Regions from separate parts of the Viridibacillus sp. NPDC093762 genome, predicted to be linked through region 2. Evidence: riboswitches for the same ligand, from Rfam matches in the RefSeq annotation. Region 2 holds a riboswitch; the other holds the start of a gene.
What was found. Region 2 has a riboswitch for cobalamin ahead of ACQKM9_RS04430 (Ig-like domain-containing protein). Riboswitches for the same ligand answer to the same signal wherever they lie in the genome.
Positions count from the first base shown of each region.

Region 1: it holds a riboswitch for cobalamin, as region 2 does, so the genes downstream of both, nikA (nickel ABC transporter substrate-binding protein) here and ACQKM9_RS04430 (Ig-like domain-containing protein) in region 2, are expected to answer to the same signal.

Region 1 is NZ_JBNNUK010000009.1:60,080-72,471, reverse strand. It holds gene ACQKM9_RS12655 (ATP-binding cassette domain-containing protein) at 250-1,044, opposite strand; gene ACQKM9_RS12650 (ABC transporter ATP-binding protein) at 1,048-2,025, opposite strand; gene nikC (nickel transporter permease) at 2,041-2,877, opposite strand; gene nikB (nickel ABC transporter permease) at 2,874-3,812, opposite strand; gene nikA (nickel ABC transporter substrate-binding protein) at 3,852-5,474, opposite strand; cobalamin riboswitch at 5,629-5,815, opposite strand; partial or broken gene ACQKM9_RS12630 (hypothetical protein) at 6,494-6,702, shown strand; gene ACQKM9_RS12625 (hypothetical protein) at 6,722-6,934, shown strand; gene ACQKM9_RS12620 (class I adenylate-forming enzyme family protein) at 7,085-8,554, opposite strand; gene fabG (3-oxoacyl-ACP reductase FabG) at 8,567-9,307, opposite strand; gene ACQKM9_RS12610 (alpha/beta fold hydrolase) at 9,321-10,217, opposite strand; gene ACQKM9_RS12605 (3-oxoacyl-ACP synthase) at 10,214-11,239, opposite strand; gene ACQKM9_RS12600 (branched-chain amino acid ABC transporter permease) at 11,236-12,267, opposite strand; gene ACQKM9_RS12595 (branched-chain amino acid ABC transporter permease) at 12,270-12,392, opposite strand, start outside.
Region 2 is NZ_JBNNUK010000002.1:113,762-126,153, forward strand. It holds gene ACQKM9_RS04380 (cyclase family protein) at 1-224, shown strand, start outside; partial or broken gene ACQKM9_RS04385 (GNAT family N-acetyltransferase) at 268-709, shown strand; gene ACQKM9_RS04390 (biotin-dependent carboxyltransferase family protein) at 840-1,835, opposite strand; gene pxpB (5-oxoprolinase subunit PxpB) at 1,832-2,557, opposite strand; gene ACQKM9_RS04400 (LamB/YcsF family protein) at 2,768-3,529, shown strand; gene ACQKM9_RS04405 (NRAMP family divalent metal transporter) at 3,544-4,764, shown strand; gene ACQKM9_RS04410 (putative hydro-lyase) at 4,786-5,577, shown strand; gene ACQKM9_RS04415 (YhdT family protein) at 6,079-6,345, shown strand; gene panF (sodium/pantothenate symporter) at 6,345-7,790, shown strand; gene ACQKM9_RS04425 (hypothetical protein) at 7,939-8,097, shown strand; cobalamin riboswitch at 8,258-8,450, shown strand; gene ACQKM9_RS04430 (Ig-like domain-containing protein) at 8,636-10,207, shown strand; gene ACQKM9_RS04435 (DUF4430 domain-containing protein) at 10,282-11,208, shown strand; gene ACQKM9_RS04440 (energy-coupling factor transporter transmembrane component T) at 11,233-12,114, shown strand; gene ACQKM9_RS04445 (ABC transporter ATP-binding protein) at 12,087-12,392, shown strand, end outside.

The DNA.
Region 1 (12,392 bases), on a different contig from region 2:
TTAATACAGAGTAACAAACCTTTCTTTTAGTGCTGTTCATTTTAGTAGTTTATTGCAACAAAAAACGTAGTTAGAGAGGCATGATTTAGCCCTATCTAACTACGTTTTATTTGATTGTTCTAGTAACTTCCAGACTTTAAAGCAAATATTACAGCCAAAACCAAATTGGCTTAGTATTGGTTTTAATTATCTTCTGCTTTTAACTTCGTAGAATAACTGTTTAATAATTGAAGATTATTTTTCCCCATATCAAAAAAACACAGGATAAGGAGATAGTACAGAAGATATCAACTTTTTAGAAACAGGATGTTTTAATTGTTCTAGCTTTTCCATATCATCTAGCCATTCTACAACCTCACCTTGATACATTACAGCTATTCGATCTGCTATGTAATTAACTGCCTGTAGGTCATGAGAAATAAAGAGATATGACAGTTGAAAATCCTCTTTTAATTGTACCAACAGATTTAAAATTTGTACTTGGACGAGAGCATCTAAAGCACTTATAGCCTCATCAAGTATGATTAAATTTGGTTTAAGAGCAATGGCTCTAGCAATATTGATTCTTTGTAACTGCCCTCCACTAAACTGAGAAGGGTACTTATGCATATCTTCCAGCCTTAAACCGACTATCTCCAATAGCCCCTCTACTTGTTTTCGCTCTTCTGTGGGTGAAAGTCTTTCATAATTTCTTATAGGCTCCGCAATAATTTCACCGATTGTTAGTCTTGGATTAACCGCGCTATAACAATCTTGAAAAACAACTTGGAGATTACGCCGTAACTCTTTTAATTCTTTTGCTTTTAAACTATGAAGATGCTTTCCTTGAAATAAAACCTCACCTTGATCTGGTTTTTCCAGGCCCAGAATAATTTTACCAAGGGTGCTTTTGCCTGATCCACTTTCTCCGACAATACCCAAGCATACTCCTTGTTCTAAAGTTAGTGAGATACCCTTAATGGCTTCAACTGATTTACGCTTCCCCAAAATAGAGTTTCCAAGCGAATATGTCTTCTTTATATCTTTCAATTCAAGTAAGCTCACTTTTCAGTCACCTATGCTTTCTTGTACCTTTACGCAACGTACTAGATGGTCTTTTTCAAACTTTTTAAACTCAAGATTATAACTTGTACATGTATGGTCTGCGTCCTTGCATCGATTTACAAATGGACATATATTTTCATTATTAATTGAATTAGTACTTGAAGTGCTAACACTTTGTATCTTTCTTCTTTTTAATCCAGGCCTTGATTCTAATAAAACACGGGTATATGGGTGCATAGGTTGATTGAATAATTTCATCATTGGAGCCTTTTCAACAATAAAGCCACCATACATCACAGCTACTTCGTCAGCTAATTGAGCAATCACCCCAAAGTCGTGTGATACCAATAAAATGCCTGTATTATATTCCTTCTTTAATTTATCCAACTGTTTTAAAACTTGAAGTTGATTTGTTGCATCAAGTGCAGTTGTCGGTTCATCGGCAATTAAAATAGAGGGGGTTAGGGACATGGTAATCGCAATCATAACTCGTTGCAACATCCCACCACTTAGCTGAAATGGATATTGCTTTAATACAGTCTTTGGATTAGTAAAGTCGGTTTTCTCTAAATACTCCACAGCCATTTTTCGCGCTTGTCGCTTAGTCATAGGCAAGTGAGTTCTAATTGTTTCAATAAAATGGCTTTCAATTGTTCTTACAGGGTTAAAGGCAATCATAGGATTTTGCATAATCATAGCAATCTCATAGCCCCTTACTTTCCTTACGTCTTCTTTTGAACAGTTTAAAAGGTCTTTATCTCTATAGTTAATGCTTCCATGCTTTACTTTTACATTGTCAGGTAAAAGATTTAACAAAGACAGGCAAGTCAACGTTTTCCCTGATCCACTCTCGCCGACAAGGCCTAACACTTTCCCTGGATCAAGTGTAAAATTGATATCACGCACTGGTTGAACCACTTTATGGGTTATTGATACGGATAAAGTTAAATTGTTTACAGTTAGTATCGGTTGTTGTCTCATTCCACGACCTCCCCCTTAGCCCTTTTTCAGGTCTAACATATCCTTCAATGCCTCGCCGAATACGTTAAAGGCTATGACAACGATGAAAACCATCATTCCCGGGTACAACATCAATGAAGGGTAATTTCTAAAAAATGGTTTACTATCATTAATCATCATTCCCCACTCTGCCTCTGGAGGTTGTACTCCAAGACCTAAAAATGAAAGACTAGAAATAGCTAAGATAACTCCTCCGATGTCCATAAAGACTAATACAACAACTTGAGAGATAATGGCAGGGAAAATGTGTTTCATAATTATGATAAACTTTGGAGTGCCACATATTTTGGCTGCTAATATAAAGTTTTGTTCCTTAACACTGAGCACCATTCCTCGAATGACACGAGCATAATAAACCCATTGAACAAGCACCATTGCCAAAATTAGATTAAAAATCCCCGGCCCCAATATGCCAACCAAAGCTAATGAAAGAAGAAAGCTTGGGAATGCCATGAGGATGTCACAGATTCTCATAAAGAGATAATCTACCTTACCACCAACATATCCTGCAAAAATGCCAAGTGGAACACTAATCATCATCATAAATCCTATGACAAGGATGGCTGTTCCGAGCGAAGTCTGTGTTCCAAAGATTAATCGCGATAATATACATCTCCCTAAATGGTCAGTCCCTAATGGAAACTGAGAGGAAGGGCCTTGTAGTTTCTGAGCGATATCAACAAAGTTCGGATCATTAGGAGCCAAAAAAGGAGCAAAGAGGGCTACTCCAATCATAAGTAAAATAATGATACTGCTAATCGTCATGAGCTTATGATTTATCAGCTTTCGATTCAACTTTACAATCGGTCTCATTCCACTCCCTCCAATCGAATACGGGGGTCTAGTAAGGAATATGTAAGGTCAACTAAAAGATTACAGACCACAAAGATTACAGTCATAAATAATACACAGCCCTGGATCATTGGATAATCTTGATTTATAATGGACGAGACAAATAATTGTCCCATTCCTGGCCAAGCGAAAATGGTTTCAACAATAACTGCTCCACCTAGCATATTTCCAAAACTCATACCTAGCCCAGTCACTACAGGAAGGAGGGACTTTTTTAACACATGTCTACTAATGATTTTCCCTTGACGCAAACCTCTCGCTCTTGCATATATAACAAATGGTTCATTTATATTTTCAAGCATACTCGCTCGAAGTAATCGTATATTTGTGCCAATATAGCCAAAAGCAAGCGTTAAGGAAGGAAGCACTACATGTTCTAGTGTCCCCCTCCCCAAAACGGGTAATAAATCTAACTTTAATGATAAAAAATAGATTAATAGAAAACCAAACCAAAATGTAGGCATAGAAACACTAACAAAAGCTATTATTCTGCTAAATTGATCTATCCATTTTCCTTTGTAGATAGCCGATAGCATTCCTATTGGTAAGCTAATAACTACAATAAAGAAAAACGCAGCTAATGTTAGTTGAATTGTTGGAACTAAATGTAACAACATCTCGTCCCAAACTGTATTCTTAGACACAAATGAAATCCCTAAATCAAGTTGAATTACATTTCCTAACCACTCAAAATACTGGATATATAAAGGCTTATTTAATCCAAGCTCAAGTCGAAGAGCAGCCACAGCCTCATCAGTAGGCGGAATATTCGATAACCTTAAATAAGCTACTGCTGGATCTCCAGGAATTAAGTGCAGTAAGATAAAAGTGATAATTGAGATTCCTAATAATATTGGAACAAGACTTGCGAAACGCTTAACTATAAACCAACTCATGTAGTACTCCTTAAGTTGTTGTTATTAATAATCCTTCCATCATTCAACATCTATTGTAGTTAAAGGTACCTCTGCTTCTTGAGGCAAAAAATCTAATCCTTTAATATTTTTATGATAAACCGCTACATTGGATTGATAAGATATCGGTAAGTATACCGCTTGCTCATGCAAAGTTGTTAAAATATCGGTATACAACATTTTTCTTTCTTTTTCATCTGTAGTTAAAAGCACTTTTTTAATCTTCTCGTCTATTTCTTTCTTCTCTGGTAACCCCAATAAAGCAGTATAATCTGGACCACCATTTTCTGAATCTGTTGTAATTGAAGCTAAATAAGAATGTGGATCAAAAGGTACGGCCCATGTTGAGGTAAATAATATGTCGTAATTGCCTTGGAATGCCGTTTTCCAGAAAGTATTAGTTTCCTGACTATTCAACTTAATATCAATTCCTAGTTTTCTAAAATCACCTTGCACAAATTCTGCGATCGACTTTTGGATATTATCTGTACTATTAAAAAGGAATTCTAGCTGCAGTTCTTTTCCGTCTTTTTCTCTAAACGGTTTACCCTCTATTTTTTTCCACCCTGCTTTATCTAATAACTGCTCTGCTTTTGCTGTGTCATACTCATATGGATCTATGTCAATTTTTGTGTAATCCAATACAGGTGGAAACAATGTATCTGCTTTTTTTTCCATACCATAAAAAATATTATCGATCACAGCCTGTTTATTAAATGCATAGTTCAGCGCTAAACGTACTTTATGGTCTTTAGTTGCTTCTTTATTTGTATTAAAAAGAAGCGTTCTTGTAGCTGTAGGCTCTGACAACTTAGTTTCATATTTCCCTGAATCCTTTAAAAATTGGAATGAATCTTGACTGATGACCCCATTACCAAAAATAAAATCAAGTTCATTTTTCTCAAATGCTAATACTCTAGATTCTCCGTCAGTAATGACCTTAACAACAACCTTATCTACTTTTGGTTTAGTACCCCAGTACTTTTCATTTCTTTCGAATAATGCATATTCATTTTTCTTATATTCGCTCAGTACCCATGGCCCTGTACCAATTTGAGATTTAAGACCATCCTTAAATGTATCTTGGCTGTCAGGAAAAGCAGCTTCTCCAACAAATCTCAAAGGTCTTATGTATGTTAATTCTTGTAGAGTTGGATAATAAGAATTGTTCAAAGTAAGCTTAAAAGTATATTCATCCACTACTGCTGTATCTTTAATTTGGTTAATTAACTCTACCCATTCATGTTGTTTATGATTATTTAAAATCGTATCGAAATTCTTCTTAACAATTGCCGCATTAAATTTCGAGCCATCAGAAAACTCTACATCTTTTCTCAGATGGAACACATATTCTTTGCCGTCTTTTGAAATATCCCAGCTCTTTGCTAACCAAGGCTGAATATCCCCACCCTTCCCGTAATACACAAGGGGCTCATATACCATTGCTTGTGCAAAAAACTCATTTGGAAAATATGTATGTGGATTTAAATCGCCTATATCTCCAGTCATAGAAAATGTAACAACTTTCTCATTACCTTTAAGTGAAGTAGTTTCTGAACCTTTGGGAGTATTACTGCAACTCGTTAAGAACATTAATAATAGTAAAAAGAGAAGACTTAATAATTTTGATCGTTTGAATAACACTTTTTCTCACCTTCAACTATAAAATTTTATTACCATAAAATATTGGCAAACAAAAAAGCATTCCTAACCCGATAAAAAAGGTCAGCAATGCTTATAGTTTCAGAACAATTTTGTCTCCTAGCACTCTAACACCTCCCTATCTCCCGTAGGTTTATCAGCATTTTTAGAACAGGCAGGTCTTCTGACTTAGGTTCATAGCCTCCATGCGTCTTCCCGGATATTATCCAGTGACTTTCTTGCATGAGACTCACCCTTACAGCGGCGGGACCATGTCGGATTTTCACCGACTTCCCTATTAAGTATTCGTTTTAAACGAACACACCTATTCCAATACTATATGTAATTTTTTGTGCAAATAAAAAAAGTTTTCCTAATATAAAGTATATTCGTTATTACAACTTAAAGCTATATCAATTTTAAGACTTAATTTTATTCAAAAGTTTTACCACAAAAATTTGCACGTTTTTTTTTGCAGTTACACATATCGTTGCTGGTTGTAAACGTTACGTTACATTGCCTTACACCTAAAGTGGAAAATTCCACATTTATGCTTAACAATAAAAAATAACCTGATTATAAATAACTGGTTCGCTTTAAGAGTACTAAAACTAATTAAAGTATCAATTTTGGATTCCAATCGCATATGATTTAAACCTTTTATTATTGTTTACTAAATAAGGTTTTTTTCGCAATTGACATAGTAATTAACAGATTAACAATAGCTAATATCGTTAAATCATTAAGTGGAAACAAAAATACCTATCCTCAGATGCTTTTTAAGTAGCATATTCGACTATTTTAAATAATGGATTTAGAAGAATTTGTAATATACATATATTTGTAACTTACTGATATTCAACTAACGAGGCAGTTTAGTTTAATAAGATAACCTCCATCTGTTTAATTGAGTACCAGCTCATGTAATAATGAGGAACTTAAGATAATTACTACTTTTGCTTATAATTGAACGGATGCCAAGAAAAGCCTCCGCATAGCGAGAAATATGGAGGTGTAAGAGATTGAATAAACAATGGACGATTGGTAAAATTAAAGAATTTGTTGAGAACAATTCGGAAAGTAAGTTGCTAACGACGGAATATCACGGTTTTTCTCAAAAGTTACTATTTTAATGTGCATGTGATAGCAACTTTGAAAAACATTTACGAAATTTAAAAATAATAACCAACGTAAATGTGACGTGTGCCTACCACCAAAAGCGACACAATAACTTATAGCGAATAAACGAAGTGCCGATTTCTATTAAAGAGAAGTTGGCACTTCGTTTATTTTATCATTTCAATTCAAATAAAATTGAACAATTAAGTAACTCAAATTTAAAGATAGAGATTGTCCAAAATGCAAATCATTCCTTTGATATTGAAAAATTCGATACAACAAATTCAATATTAGGTTTATCAAGGGTAGTGAAAAAACTTCAGGAAGCATTAAAGACAATTTAGTGAAATAATGAGATTATCAAAAGATAACCAATTTAGGTCTAATTTAATCGCTAAAATAGATGTACAAGAGGTGCTAATTGCACCCCTTTCTTAATGGTTATTTATATTTTTACTCCTCAATTTCGAACCCGTTAATAATCAACAGACCGTTTACATTTGAATTGTTTGAAGCTTCTTTTTATCAATTTTCCCTACATGTGTTTTTGGTAGTTCAGGGATAAAATAAATATTCCGAGGGATTTTATAACTACCTAGATGACTTCTACAAAGGTCTTGAATTTCTTTAACATTATTAAATGCATCATCAGATACGATAAAAGCCGTAACGATTTCACCCCAGTGACAATCAGCAATTCCTATAACTGCGACCTCTTTCACCTTTGGATGAGTAATAATACATTGTTCCACCTCTTGAGGATAGACATTTTCCCCTCCTGAAATAATCATTTCTTTTACTCGTCCTACGATATAAATATCCCCGTCCTGATCCATCTTCGCTAAATCACCAGTACGAAGCCATCCATTAATAATAGTTTTAGCTGTCTCTTGTGGATTCTTCCAATATTCGCTGAACATATGCTTTCCTTTAATATATAGTTCTCCTACTTCATCACGTCTGCATTCTCGACCATTCGGAGCTTGAATTTTAACTTCATTAAATTGCATACACTTTCCGACAGATCCTAGTTTTATTGCGGCCTCCTCTGGTTGAATAACAAAATTATTGGGACCAGCTTCGGTTAATCCATAACCCTCTTTAAATGGTACTCCCTTTTGTAAGAAGGTTTTATGCACAGTGATGGGACATGGAGCTCCACCTGATAAAAATACTTTTATACTAGGAAAACTTGTTTTCTTGAATTCTTCTGTATCAATCATAGATTGATACATTGTCGGGACAAATAACGAAATTGTTGTGCTGTAACTATTCAATGACTGGATTGCTTCTTGGGGATTGAATTTATTTCCTATTACAACTGTACCTCCAGCCATTAATATTGGAATTGATAATGCATTCAATCCTCCCGTATGAAATAATGGCATATAATTTAATGTGCAATCATCACTACTAATATTCCAACTAATAATAGTATTGAAGGCATTCCAATTTATCGCATCATATGATAAGACTACACCCTTTGGCTTTCCAGTTGTCCCACCAGTATATATCATTAACCATGCGTCTTTCGAATTCCAATTATTTGTTGGTACATTGAAGTGCTCTGCTACAATCTCTATTGTAATTGGGTATGCTTTCATATGTGGGTTATTAGCTATAAGCTTCATAAATTGATCTTCATATAGTATTAAGGCTGGTGTACAATCGTCAAGAATATAGTCAAGTTCTGAATGACTTAATCTCCAGTTTAAGGGAACATAGATGTAACCACCGATGGCACATGCAAAAAGAATGGCAAATAGATCAATTCTATTTTCCGCAATCACGGCGACCCGATCACCTTTTTGTAGACCGCAGTTTTTTAGAAACATAGCCCACTTTTTCACTTCATAGCCCAATTGTTTATAGGACCAGCTCCTGTTCGTAGCAATATCAATCAACGATGTTTTTTTGGGGGTAATGGCAGCTTTTTTTAATATCCATGATTGCTCACTATGCATAACTTCTCCCCCTTACATCATAATTCCACCATCAACCTGTAATACATGGCCTGTAATATAGCTTGCTTCTTCTGAAGCTAAAAATAGGTAAGCATTGGCAATATCTTCTGGTGCCGCTAAACGTTGTAAAGAAACGATGGATTCCATTTTCTCTAATACTTTAGATGGCATTTTTTCAACCATTGGTGTTCTAGTAAAACCTGGTGCAACTGCATTGACATTAATTCCTTTTCTACCTAGTTCTTTTGCCCAAGTTTTAGTCATCCCAACAATAGCTGCTTTTGTAGCTGCATAATTTGTTTGACCAACATTGCCGTAGACACCGCTGACAGATGATGTGTTTATAATTTTCCCATAGCCTTGTGCTACCATAGCTGGAGTAACTGCTTGAGTGCAATTGAAAACACCTTTTAAATTTACATCGATTACTTGATCAAACTGTTCTTCCGTCATTTTTGAAAGCATTGCATCATTTGTAATACCCGCATTATTTACTAAAATATCAATCTTATTATATTTGCTAATCACTTTTGCAATTACATTATTGACGCTTTCACGTTTAGTTACATTGATGGGATAGAAAGCTACATCATAGTCATCTTCAAGGTATTTCGCTTCAACTTTATATCCTGCTTCTTCGTTGTAATCCGCAATAATAACTATTGCTCCTTCTTCTGCAAATCGTTTTACTGCTGCTAAACCAATTCCACTAGCTCCACCTGTAATCATTGCCACTTTATTTTGCAATCTCATTCCAATTCCTCCATTATATAAATAGTTCAATCTGATTAACTAGTTGTGTTAAATCATCTATTAATGGTGAATGACCACTGTCGCTCAGTTTTACTACTTTTGCACGTCCCTCAAAATCTTCTATTATCTCTTTTGTCATAGTCTCAGGTACTACGTAATCACGATCACCATAAATAATTAGTGTAGGTATTTGGATTTTCGCTACTTCGTTTTGTCCATGACTTACTTCATTCTTCTTAGAACTAATATTGAAAGTATTTAACACATGATATACATCTGCAAGATTACGCTGTGTCAACATATCATCTATATAGGCTTCATACTGCAGTTCTGATGGTTGCTTATGCGTATAAATAAGCGCATTCCAAACTGCTTTTAATCCCTCACGATTCCCACTATCATATAAATTTTGCATAGGTACAGTTTTTACGGAATCTTTTTCAACTTCTTCTAGAGTAAGTATTCTCTTTAATAGATTAGGTGAACCATCCGGATTCGACGCATAAAATGCATAACCTCTTGTTGAAGCGGAAGCTAGTAGGACTAATTTATGACATAATCCGGGATAATCCGCACAAAATTGCATTGCAACAGCGCCCCCAGTAGACCAACCTACTAAAGTAAAATCTTTTAACCCGAGAGCATCAACCCATAGCTTTAAGTCTTCGCTAAAGTCACGAATTTGTGACACTCGTTTATGGTAAGATGATTGACCGAATCCTCTTAAATCTGGTGATAGAATTGTAAATCGTCCATCAAGTTCTTCCATTAGTACATCCCAATGTTTTGAAGATGTCATATTGCCATGAATAAGAATTATAAGCTCATCTCCACCAGCTCTTTCACGATAAGCTATTGTTTCTCCGTTAGATAACCGCACTTTTTTTAATACGTCTTGTTGCAATGTCATACAATCTCCTCCTCATGAGTTCCCCATCTAATTGTTACTGCCCCCCATGCATAACCAATACCTGCGCTAACAAGCGTGATAATATCTCCGTTTTTTATTTTCCCTTTTTCTAAAGCTAACTCTAAGGATAAAATTTGATCAATCTGACCGATATGTCCGTAATGTGATAAATAAATTGACTGTGATTCGTCTAGCCCTAGTGAATGAAGTACATAATCATGTGCTGACTTTTTCATATGAAGCATAGCAATATAATCCAATTGAGATTCGTCATATCCACTCTTCGATAAAGATTGGCGGATTACCTTTAAAAAGTTACTCAATGACTTTTGCTCAAGACGTGTCTTCATGCCTTCAGGGTCTAGCACATCTAATTTATATGCACCTGCTTGTAGTAATTCAGGGGTCAATGGTTTTTTTGTTCCACCAACCGGTACAACAACATCTTCTGAAAAAGATCCGTCCGTTATCAAATCACTTTCAAGAACGATATTTTCTTTCACATCTTTTTGTAGAATCATAGCTCCTCCGCCAGCGCCTAAGTTATACATGAAACGTGTTCGATCATTTGTATAATCGATGAAATCATGGTTTCGATATCCTCCTGCAAGTAAGATAGTACGAACATCTTCATTAGCTAGCATTAAGCTTTTTGCAACTTTCATCGCCATTATCGTCGTTCCACATCGAAGCTGTACATCGAATGACCATGCATTTAAAGCACCAATTTCTTCTTGGATTTTAATAGCTGCTGTCCACAGTGGATATTCTTTATGTTCCTCACCGATATAAATAATGACATCAATATCTCGTGGAGATAAATTTGTCTTTTCTAAGGCTCTTTTGGCAGCCCAAACTGCCATTTGCACTGTATGATCTTCTGGTCCAGCAATCGTCTTTTCAATAATACCCAATTTTGTTTTAACAATATCAACTGGAATATTCGATTTTTGACTAATCTCTTCAAAGGTCATACGGTTTTTAGGTAAATAGATTCCGGTACTTACAATCCCTATATTCATTCAAATCGCTCCTTATCCTTGACCAAAGGTACAGATTGCGTAGGCAGTTGGGTTTTGGCTTTCTTCGATTTCCAAGTCAAATATTTCACATATACAGTACCAACAATGCCTTTTGGGAAGAAGATGACTGCTAAAATATAGAGCATTCCAAAGAAGATAATCCAGCGTTCAAAAATCGGATAGTCATTAGCTAAACCTGATAGATAATGTTGAGCAGTTTCAATCACTAAACTGCCAACTATTGGCCCGATAAGTGTACCAACTCCACCAATTATCGTCATTAACAGTGCATCTAATGTTATATCCATTGACATTACACTTGTATTGACAAAGCGAAGAGATATTGCATAGAGTGATCCTGACAGACTAGCAACGACACCAGCTACTACTGAAGCTGTCACCTTGTAGTGTAATGTTCTGAATCCTAATGATCGTGTCCTTTGTTCGTTTTCTCGTACAGCAATTAGTACTTTACCTAATGGCGAATTTACAAATCGTCTAAGTACAAGGAATACGACAACAAGACAGACTAAGACGAAGAAATAAAAGATAACACGATCTCTGAATACATCCGGAGCTCTGAAAGTAAATCCGTCATTCCCTTTTGTAACAGTACGCCATTTCTCCGCTACAACTAAAAACAAACCTGAAATCGCCAATGTCAACATGGCAAAGAAATGGCTCTTTAAACGCAGTGTCAGGAGCCCAACTAGGAAACTAACAATACCAGCAAAAATCATACCTACTATAATCGAAATGAGGAAAATCATCATAGTATTGTTATAAGTACTAAGTAAAATGGCCGTTATATAAGCGCCTATTCCAAAAAACATAGCATGCCCAAACGACACAATTCCTGTATAACCGAGTAAAATATCATAACTCATAGCTAATATACTGAAAATAAATATTTGGGTCATTAGTATCGTTAACGTTCTAGAATCTGCAACATAGGGAAAGAAAATGAGTGCTATTATAATTATCAAGAATGTCAAATTTTTAAGAGAAAAGTATTTTTCCTGTCTCATTTTTAGCCCTCCTTCGCATTTGTGAATAAGCCTTGTGGACGGAAGATTAATACAATAGCCATCAAAATCATATTGACCGCTAATGATAAATATGGAACATAGTACGCCATGAAACTACCCGCAAG
Region 2 (12,392 bases):
AAGCAGTAGGACATGAAACATTTGATACGGACTCTAGCATTTTATACCGTCAAAACAATGCATTACTAGGTGAACTATATGTATTGGAACAAGATACATATCAAGTAGAGTTGCTAACAAATTTAGACCAGCTACCCGCAAAAGGGGCTGTCATCTTTAACATCGTACCTAAACCTGAAAAGGCTTCAGGTTTCCCAGTTCGCTCATTTGCCATCCTACCTTAATTACTCATAGCAAATGAATAATAGGAACTGAGAGGTGAACTCTTTGGTTATTAGAATTGATGATTTATCAGGTGACGCAGTTAAGGTGTTTTTGGAGGAGCATCTTCAAGGTATGGCACTAAATTCTCCACCAGAAAGTATACATGCGTTAAATATCGAGGAATTGATAAAAATAGAGATTACTTTCTGGAGTGCATGGGAAGCAGGTACATTAGAAGGTTGCGGAGCACTAATAGAATTGGATGCACACCATGGTGAAATAAAATCCATGCGTACTTCTTCATAATATTTACGGAAAGGCGTATCCTTGATCATATCATTGAAGAGGCAATGTACCGCGGTTATAAGCGTCTAAGTTTAGAAACAGGTTCAATGGTGGCTTTTGTACCTGCTAGCTGAATTAGAAAAATGGTTTTCAATATTGTAAGCCATTTTCTAATTACATTGACGATCCGAATAGCGCTTTTATGAAATTAGAGTTATAAGTATATTAATTATTATTTTATTTACAAAAATATATAAAACGATAAGAGCATGTTTTGAAATGTAGATTATTCAAAACATGCTCTTTCTGTTTGTTCTACTATATTTTAGTTGGACAATACTTCTTACATGTTAAGAAAGCTTTGCAGAACAGCGAATAGCAGTAGCAATGGTTTTAATTTTTTGTTCTTTCGCTATTAATGCTTGTTGAGCTTCTTCTAATGTTACGAGCTCGAATCGGATTTTAGCACCTGTTTGTAACTGTGCAAGACTAGCTAGATCAGCTGTGATGACTTGAACCATTTTCGGATAACCCCCAGTTGTTTGGCGATCGGCCATTAAAATGATCGGTTTACCATTTGGTGGGATTTGAACTGTTCCAAACGTCACAGCCTCTGATAACAATTCGAATTTCTCTGTCAATGATAACGTTGGTCCTTCAAAGCGGTACCCCATTCGATCAGCCTCTGTAGAAAGTGTGTAAGGGTTGTTTGTTAAACAATGCTGACTTTCAGTGGTAAAACAATCCCACTCTGTACCAGGTATCACACGAATTGTTTGCTGTTGATTTAATGAGATTAATTCGTTGTGATTTACAGACCACGAAGCAGGACCTATTAGTTGTATTGCATATTGATGTATTTCTTTATTTTTTTTAGTATAAGGTCCGATATTTACTTCATCCTGTTTTTGTAATGCTCTACCTTCAAATCCGCCCATTCCCGCCTTTAAATAAGTACTTTTACTATTCATTACAGTAGGAACTTGTATACCGCCAGCAAAGCTTACATAAGCACGACAACCTGTATGGGCTTTTTTAAACTTTAATACGTCTCCTTTTTTCACAATAAATGGACGCCAAAGTGGTACGAGTTCATTATTAATCGTTGCTGTTAGATCTCCACCTGTAAGTGCAATAAGGTGGTCATCATTAAATTGTAATACAGTCCCAAATAATGAAACCTCAAGTACGGCTTCACTTTCTAAGTTCCCTACAAGAATATTCGCAATTCTTAATGAATAAGCATCCATTGCACCACTAACGATGACTCCATATTTTTGTGACCCGAATCTTCCTAGATCTTGAATGGTAGTTAATAAACCTGGTTTAATGACTGTAACTGTCATGATCTCGTCTCCTTCAATTGTTTGTATTCTTTTACGGATATTGGTTTAAAGCGAATACAATCACCTGCTTGCAACAGGGAAGGTGGCGTTTCATTTGGTAAAAATAAATCGAGTGGCGTACGACCAATGATTTGCCAGCCACCAGGTGTTTCAAATGGGTAAATTCCTGTTTGTTTGCCTGCAATCCCAACCGAAAGTGCAGGTATGGCAAGTCTAGGTGTTTCTTTTCGAGGTGTTGCTATAGCTTCATTCATGCCTCCCATAAAAGCGAAACCAGGTGCAAAACCAAGCATATAAACAAGACACTCATTCGCACTATGTAATTGAATGACTTCATCAGTCGTTAATCCATTAATTTCGGCCACATATTCTAAGTCTGGTCCATATTCACCACCATAAACAACGGGTATTTCAACCACTCTTTGCGTGTGTTGTTTAACTGTTGTCATTTGGGTAATCAGTTGTTGCACATACTGACATACAAAGCTATATGATGTTACCTTTCCATTAACCTTAAAAATAGTATAAGGATTGTAGTAGATTGTAATATTTGTATATGCTGGAACGGCTTCTATAAACCCTTCAAATGGCTGTTCTTCAAGCAATGAAGCTAAATTTTGTAAAATTGTACAGTTTGACGGATCGATTGTATTTCCAATCTGAACCATTACTGCTGAATCACCCAAAGGTTTAAATTTAACATGTTTAAATTCTTCTCCCATAATGTACAACCCCTCATTTTGCATTTTAAACAATATAATCATATAGATAAATAATGGTAAATGACAAGTAAGTTATTTACAATTGATAATTCATTATAGTGAGAAAGTTCAAAAATAAATGTTTTCAGAATAATGATTTAGTGATAATATAAGTTTTGTGTCAGAAAAACTGACATTAAATCCACTTTGAATTAGTAAGGGGCTGAGAAAATGTTTCATGTAGACTTGAATTGCGATTTAGGAGAAAGTTTTGGTCATTACAAACTAGGGGAACAAGAAGAAATTTTAAATTATATTACTTCAGCTAATGTAGCATGTGGTTTCCATGCAGGTGACCCAACAGTGATGAGGGAAACAGTTAAAATGGCTATTGCTAAAGGTGTCAAAATTGGTGCCCATCCTGGTTTGCCTGATTTAAATGGATTTGGACGACGCCCAATGCAAATTACTCCTCAAGAAGGCTATGACATGGTCGTATATCAAATTGGTGCACTACAAGGGTTTTTATCTACATGTGGAGAGAAAATGCAGCACGTAAAACCTCACGGAGCATTATATAATATGGCTGCTAAAGATCAGGCATTATCTAAGGCTATTGCCCAAGCTGTCTATGATGTCTCACCTGAGCTAGTATTATTCGGATTAGCTGGAAGTGAGTTAACGAAGGCAGGAGAAAAACTTGGTCTTCAAACAGCTCATGAAGTATTTTCTGACCGTACATATCAAGCGGATGGTTCACTTACTTCACGTACACAATCCAATGCTTTAGTAACAGACGAGGAACAGTCTGTAAATCAAGTCGTAACAATGGTCAAAGAAGGTTATATTGAGTCTCAACAACAAACGAAAGTATTATTGCGAGCAGACACTGTTTGTATCCATGGGGATGGAGTACATGCTCTTGCATTTGCAAAATATATTCGAAACACATTGGAGAAAAATAACATCAACGTTCAAGCATTTCACGTATAAAAAGGGGTTTTCATATGACAAAAGTTAGCTTAAATCAAGGGCAAGACAGAAAGAAAGTAGGGCGTAGCGTCTTATTAGGAGCTGCCTTCCTTATGGCAACATCATCGATTGGACCAGGATTTTTAACACAAACGACGGTCTTTACACAACAATTAGGGGCTAGTTTTGCCTTTGTTATTTTAGTTTCACTTATTTTAGATGTCTTCGCTCAAATAAATGTATGGCGTATCATCGCAGTATCAGGTATGCGTGGTCAAGAAATTGCCAACAAAGTACTTCCTGGTTTAGGTCTTGTATTAGCCATCATGATTGTTATTGGTGGACTAGCGTTTAATATCGGGAACGTTGCAGGAGCTGGTCTAGGTTTAAATGCTATGCTCGGCTTGGATCCGATTATGGGCGCAGTTATTAGTGCAGTTTTTGCAATTTTCATTTTCCTTGTAAAAGAAGCAGGTAAAGCGATGGATAAGGTTGCACAAGCAGCTGGCTTTATCATGATTTTACTAATGATGTATGTTGCTTTTACAACATCACCACCAGTTGGTGATGCATTAGCTAATACATTTACACCAGAAAAAATTGATATTCTTTCAATCGTAACTTTAGTTGGGGGAACAGTTGGTGGATATATTGTTTTCGCCGGTGGTCACCGCTTACTAGATGCAGGAGTTAAAGGGGTAGAATCTTTACCTGATGTAACGAAAAGTTCTGTAACAGGAATTGCTGCTACTGGTATTATGCGTGTAGCACTATTCTTAGCGGTATTAGGTGTAGTACATCAAGGTTTGACAATTGACCCTGCTAACCCACCTGCTTCTGTATTTAAATTAGCTGCAGGTGAAATCGGTTATCGTATGTTTGGTGTTATTATGTGGGCTGCTGCGATTACTTCTGTAGTAGGTGCTGCATATACATCAGTATCATTTATTCGTTCTTTCCACCCAATGATTGATAAATATCATAACTGGGTAATTATTGTCTTTATCGTTGTATCAACTATCACATTTGCATTCGTTGGTAAACCTGTTAAAATTCTTGTTTTAGTAGGGGCAATCAATGCAATAATTTTACCTCTAGCACTTGGAACGTTATTAATCGCAGCATATAAAAAAGAGATTGTTGGTAATTATAAACATCCGATGTGGTTAACGATTCCAGGTATTTTTGTTGTAGTAGTTATGGCTGTACTTAGCGTTCGTACACTTATTATCGAATTACCTAAACTATTTAGCTAGTTAAGAAAGTGGGGAATTATGATGACACAATTTGATACAATGGCCCCAACTGCTATTCGAGAATTAATTCGTAATGGTGAATTGACTGGACCAACAGCGGGAATGGCTAAAGGCTATACACAAGCAAACTTGGTTATTTTAAAGAAAGAATATGCGTATGATTTCTTATTGTTCTGTCAACGCAATCCAAAATCTTGTCCATTAGTGGATGTGACCGATATTGGGTCATATACACCTAACTCTATTGCTGCTGGTGCAGATATTCGCAAAGATATACCGAGATATCGAATATATCGTGATGGTGTTTTCACTGAAGAAGTAACCGATGTTACAGATTATTGGGAAGATGATATGGTATGTTTCCTATTAGGGTGTAGTTTTACTTTTGAAACGCCACTTCTTGCAAGTGGAATTCCAGTAAGACATATTGAAGAAGATTGTAATGTACCTATGTATAAAACGAATATTCCATGCGAAAAAGCAGGTATTTTTGAAGGTCCAATGGTTGTTAGTATGCGTCCTATGAAACATGCTGACGCAATCCGAGCTGTACAAATTACTTCTCGTTTTCCAGATGTTCATGGTGCACCGGTTCATATTGGCGATCCAAGCCAAATTGGGATTACAGATGTAAATACTCCTGATTTTGGAGATGCTGTAACGATTAAAGAAGACGAAGTTCCGGTATTTTGGGCTTGTGGCGTTACGCCTCAAGCAGTAGCGATGGAAAGTAAACCATCTATTATGATCACTCACGGACCCGGCTGTATGTTCATTAGTGATTTAAAAGATGATAAATTAAGCATACTTTAAGTAATAAAGCGCCTCTAAGTTAAAAAACTAACTTAGAGGCGCTTTTTATATACCTTTTACTTATTTTACTGTGCCAAATTTGTTAGCTTAGTCCAATATTAATTCAGCTTCAGAGCTAAAGTAATGAACTACTTATACATGATATTAGCTTTCTCAGCGCCGAATAGGATGCCAGATGCCACTTCTAACTTGTTCTAGATAATGTTGAATGACGTCTTGTAGTTTCCAGTATGTTGTTTTTATAGCTATTCCTCCTAATATCTCTCAACCTATATGAGTAAATAGGCTACTCGTAGATACTTAGGAATCAAACTATTATAGTTTTTATTAGCACTTTTGTAGATTAAATATGTATATACATAAATTTGTATTTTCTATTAGTTTACATAATATTATTATGTAAACTAAATTCTATACTTTCAATTTTTTAATTGAGAACGTATTATTATAAAAGTAACTTATTTTTAATATGTAGTGATTCGTCATAAAGGAGATTGTAATATGAATGATAAGCGATTTAAAATTGCGCATCGTGAGGCCATCATTGGGGTGATACTTGTAATCATCAATTTTAGTATTTGGTTTGGCTTTGCTTATGGCATGGGCTCAGGAGATCCGTCATCTTATACATATGTACTTGGTTTTCCAGAGTGGTTTTTCTATAGCTGTATTGCAGGAACTATTTTCATGGTCATCCTTATAGTTTTCGTCATTAAATTCCTCTTCACAGATGTACCATTTGACGATGAGGAGGGTGAACAGAAATGATACATTGGCAAGTGATTATTCCTTTAGTTGTTTTTTTAGTACTTATTTTTGGGATTGGGATATGGGCGAATCGCCAAGTCATGCAATCAAATTCGTTTTTGCAAGAATATTTCCTTGGCGGACGTGAAATGGGTGGTTTCTTACTTGCTATGACAATGATGGCGACATACGGTAGCGCTGGGAGTTTTATAGGTGGTCCAGGTGTTGCCTATAATACAGGACTCGGTTGGGTTCTTTTGGCGATGGCGCAGTTACCAGCAGGTTATTTCGTTCTAATGATACTTGGTAAAAAATTTGCAATTATTGCACGTAAGTATCAAGCAATCACTCTAATTGATTTTTTAAGTGAACGATATCAAAGTAAAACGGTTGTCATTGTATCAGCAGTTAGTATTATTTTATTCTTATTTGCATCCATGGCAGCTCAGTGGATTGGCGGGGCGCGATTAATAGAGTCATTAACAGGCTTAAACTATTCTACTGCATTGTTTATCTTTGCAGGTGCTGTATTAATTTACGTGATTATTGGTGGTTTCCGTGCAGTAGCATTAACAGATGCAGTGCAAGGTTCTGTGATGGTCATTGGGACAATCATTTTACTTGTCGCAACGGTTATTGCTGGTGGAGGAATATCGAATATAATGAGTGATTTAGTCGCTGAAAATCCGAATCTTGTATCACCTTATGGGGCAGATCGTAGTTTAACGCCATTATACGTATCGACATTTTGGATTTTAATTGGGATAGGTGTTATTGGCTTACCTCAAATTGCCGTTCGTGCAATGTCATATAAAAACTCAAAAGGCATGCATACAGCCATTATCATTGGCACAATTGCACTTGCTACAATTATGTTTGGCATGCATTTAATTGGTGTACTAGCACGTCCGGTATTACCAGGCATAGAAATTGGTGATAAAGTGATGCCTTTACTGACGCTAAAAGTGTTACCTCCATACTTAGCAGGAATTGTGCTAGCTGCACCAATGGCAGCAATCATGTCTACGGTTAACGCTTTACTTATCTTAGTAAGTTCAACTGTAGTAAAAGATATTTACTTAAACTATATAAAACCAACTGCATCAGATGCACAGATTAAAAAAGCAAGTTTCTATGTGACTACAGTTATTGGGATAGCAGTGGTTCTAGTAGCTCTACGTCCACCAGATTTACTTATTTGGCTGAACTTATTTGCTTTCGGTGGATTGGAATCCGTATTCTTATGGCCGGTTGTATTTGGTCTCTACTGGAAAACAGGAAACAAATACGGTGCGATTGCATCGATGATTATCGGGATTTCATCTTATATCTACATTGATCAAATAATGCCAAGTGTATTAGGTATGCATACTGTTACGTTGCCGATAATCTTATCTTTAGTAGCATTTGTTGTAGTAAGTCTTGTTACGAAGGACAAAGTTAAGACTGGAAAATCGATTATTTAATAAGAAACACCAAACTTTTAGTTTTAAAGTTTGGTGTTTTTATATGTAAAAACCGGTTAATAATTTTTGTTTATCTAATTGACAGATAACTCTAACTGTTATACAATAATAAAAAATAAAAAAATTGTTATATAACAGGAGGGTTTACATGGAAATGTATAGAGAAGGTTATGAAACGTATTGTCTAGCTTGTGAAAATTATGGTATGGAGTCGATGAATTTTTATCTTTACGTGAGAAACTTAACCGTAGAGCAGTTAAACGCATTCAATCAACATACGAAGGGAAGCGATGATTACGAAGTCTGATGCCATAGTAATTTTATAAAAACCCTACCCGTTGCTAAAAACAGGTAGGGTTTTGTTATGTTTTTATTGTTTTGATACGAAAAAGTCCGAATTTTAATACAATAAAAAATATTAATTTACATTCTAAAACTTTTATGAAATAATTTAGATTAATAGACAAATAAATATTTCTTATAAGAGTGCTTATGTTCATCATAAGCTAAAAGGGAAATCGGTGTAAATCCGATGCAGCCCCGCTACTGTAAGTGTGGATGAAATTGTTGCAAACCACTGGTGCATGTATAATGCGCTGGGAAGGAACAAGAGTAAATAGATACACAAGCCAGGAGACCTGCTTTTATAATGTAGTTTCAATCTTCGAGGGGGAGATTTGGAGCATCGAAGGCCTTTTTGTATATCATTGTACATTTTTCTGGCATTTCGCCGTCCAAATTCTCTTTACATTGTGTAAAGGGATTTTTTTTGCCCTTATATATATGTTCTTCCTTTTAAAGAAAAACTACAAGTAATTAACAATAAAGATATGGGGGATTTCAACATGTACACAAGTAAATGGGTAAGAAAATGGGTAGCACCTATCGGAATGGCAAGTTTATTAGCATTTTCACAACTACCAGGTCAATTGTCGACAGTAAAAGCTGCAGAAAATACGTCAGCGACTGTTCAAGTTCCAGCGAAAGATGTCAGTTATAAAAACGTTCTAAATTCAACAGCGGCATTTTTACTACAACAAGTGCCGAATCCATCATTTGGTGATGAAGACTACGTAACTGATTTCGCTCGTGCTAGCGTACCAGTTCCTTCTAAATACTATGAAACTTATTACAATAATCTAGTCAAAGAGGTTAAAAGTAAGGATGGCAAAATCTCTAAAGACGTTGGTAAATATTCAAAAGTCATTATTGCATTAACAGCCATCAACAAAGATCCGCGTAATGTTGGGGGATATGATTTAGTTAAGTCTATGTATGATACATATTTGACTACAGAGGAAGCAAAAAAATTAACTAATGGGAATAAATTTCATTTCTTAAATGCTATTGATACAAAAAATTATGATTTATCAACGGAACCGAAATATGCGGAGATTACAAGAACTAAATTAGTAAATGATTTAGTAAAAGATCAATTTGAAGATGGATCATTTGCGTGGGCTCTAGATTATGGATCTGATAAAGATTCAACATCAATGACGGCTACTGCTTTAGCGCCTTACACAAAAGATGCGAAGGTAAAAGCAGCTGTTGAAAAAGCAAATGATTATTTAGGCAAAGAACTAGGTGAACAAGGTGGATTCTACTCAGAATGGGCAAAAGGTGACAGTCCTGAAACAGTATCTCAATTCATCATCAATTTAACGTCTAATCAAACAAATCCAAAAACGGACCCACGTTTCATCAAAGGTAATGGTAGCTGGGCTGTTTCTAACCTAGTAAGTTTTGTAGATAGTGCTACAGGTGGATTAAAGAGCGGTTTGTCACTTAAAATTCCAAACTTAATGTCATCAGATCAAGGTTTACGTGCACTTGCTTCATATGACCGCTATGTAAACGGCAAAAACCGTATTTATGATATGTCTGATGCTGCGGAGTCACTTAAATTTGACATTACAGCACCTGAAGTAGCAACAGCTAATAAAGTTAGTGATCAAACAACAATTGTTAAAGGCAAAGCTGAAGCAGGAGCGAAAGTTACGATTTATAACGGCTCTAAGCTACTAGCATCAACTACTGCATCTACAAAAGGCACATACTCTTTAACAATCAAAAAGCAAAAAGCTAATTCAACATTGAAAATTTATGTGACAGATGCATCTAAAAATAAAAGCAAAGCATACACATTAAAAGTAGCTGATAGAACGGCTCCTAAAGCACCGTCAGTTAAAAAAGTAACTATTTCAACTAGTAAAGTGACTGGGACAGCTGAAAAAGGTGCAAAAGTGTATGTATTAAAAGGTAAAACGTCTATCGGTAAAGGAACTGTAAATAGTAAGGGGCAATTTACTGTTATAATTAAAAATCAAAAGGCTAATACTAAATTAACAGTTTATGCCAAAGATGAAGCCGGTAACAAAAGTAATGCAACAAAAGTAGTAGTTAAAACGAAATAATTTGAAAGAAATAGGAAGGGTGTTGGAGTTTATCTCCAGCACCCTATTCCCATCTATAAGAAGAGGTGCGATTTATGAAAAAATTAATACCATTATGGCTAATGATGATTCTCTCATTGATCATTATCACTGGCTGTAAGATTCAATCAGTTGAAGAATATAATAACCAAACTGAGCAAGAACAAAGTGTTGATGAAGCAAGTGAGACTAAGGTAATCGTTAAAGGTGATAAAGGTGAAGAATCAGCAAAGGAAGAAAAAGAAAAAGATTCAACAATAGATGCTATAAAGCCAAATAACGAAGAAGAGGAAAAGACCGAAACAAAGCAAAAGGAACCAAAAAATGAAGAAGAGGTAACGCCAAAAAAAGAGCAACCAACAAGCACACCTAAAACTGATTCAACATCAACTTCGAAAACACCTAGTAAAGATACTTCGACTAGTTCAAATAATGAAAAGCAAGATAAAAGTCCAGCACCAACTAAAGATAAAACACCAACAAAAGATCAGAAGCCTGAAAAAGATAAAAAACCCGAAAACAATAACGTAGCTCAAAAGCCAAGTAAGCCTAATAAAGAAGATGAAAAGAAGAAAGAATATGTGACTATTTCGATTAGTGCTGCAACTTTGCTAACGCATTGGGATATGTTAAAACCTGCATTACAAAGTGAAAAATACGTACCGAAAAATGGTGTGATTTTAAAGTCTACGAAATATGAGATCTTAAACGAAGACGAAACGGTTTGGTCTATTATTAAACGAGCTACAAAAGAACATGGTATTCATCTGGAATATGAAGGAGCGGGCGACAATCAATATGGCTCTGTCTATATCGAAGGGATTAATCACCTTTATGAATTCGACGCAGGGGAATTAAGTGGTTGGATGTACTCTGTAAACGGGCAGACCCCTAATTATGGTGTGAGTGCAGTTACCGTTAAAAATGGTGACAATATTCAGTTTCAGTATACAGTCGATCTAGGCCGTGATATAGGTAGATAATTATTAAAAGGAGTAATAAGCATCATGAAAGCATTTGAAACGTATCACCCTATTGTTCTCTTTGCATATTTTGCATCTGTCATCGGACTTTCCATGTTCTATATGCATCCAGTTTATTTACTTATTACATGTATTGGAGCAATTACATTAAGTCTGTTACTTAATAGAAAATCATTTATTAGCGGCTTAAAATTTTTCGTGCCGATGTTTTTTATCGCTGCAATTATTAATCCACTTATTAGTCATGACGGAGAAATCATTCTATTTTACATAGATTATAATACTATAACATTAGAGGCTATTGTTTATGGATTTGCGATGTCGATTATGATCTGTTCAGTCATTTTTTGGTTTGGTTGTTATAACGTTGTAATGACATCAGATAAATTTCTTTATTTATTCGGTAAGATATCACCTGCACTAGCGCTGGTCATTTCATTAACATTACGTCTTGTCCCGCGTTTTAAACATCAAATTACGATTATTTCACATGCACAAAAAACAATTGGCATGGATATTTCAGCCGGCAACCCATGGCAAAGAGTAAAAAGCGGGATTCGCATCATCTCCATTCTTATAACTTGGGCACTAGAAAATGCAATTGAGACGGCTGATTCGATGAAAGCACGTGGTTATGGCTTGAAGAACCGTTCCACATTTTCATTATTCGTTTTCGAAAAAAGAGATGGATTTTTGCTCGGAATCATATTAACACTTCTTTTAACGAATATTCTTGGCAGTTACTTTGGTGTGACGACGTATTATTTTTATCCAACGTTTACTGAATTAGCTTTAACTCCAATTAGCATAGGACTTTATATTTCTTATGCTAGTTTACTAGTAATACCTATTGTGATTGAAATTCGGGAGGCAATTAAATGGCGCTCATTGAAATACAACATGTAAATTTCCAATATCCAGAAAAACAAGAGCGAGTATTAGATAATATCAATTTAACAATTGAAGAAGGTGAATTTGCTGTTCTTTGTGGTACATCTGGCTGCGGTAAAAGTACGTTATTAAAACATTTAAAAAGAGAGATAGCTCCTCATGGTGAAAAATCAGGAACTATTCTTTATGCGGGCACGGTATTGGCCGATTTACCTGATCGCGTGGCAGCTTCTGAAATCGGTTTTGTTATGCAAAATCCAGAAAATCAAATTGTTACTGATAAAGTGTGGCAT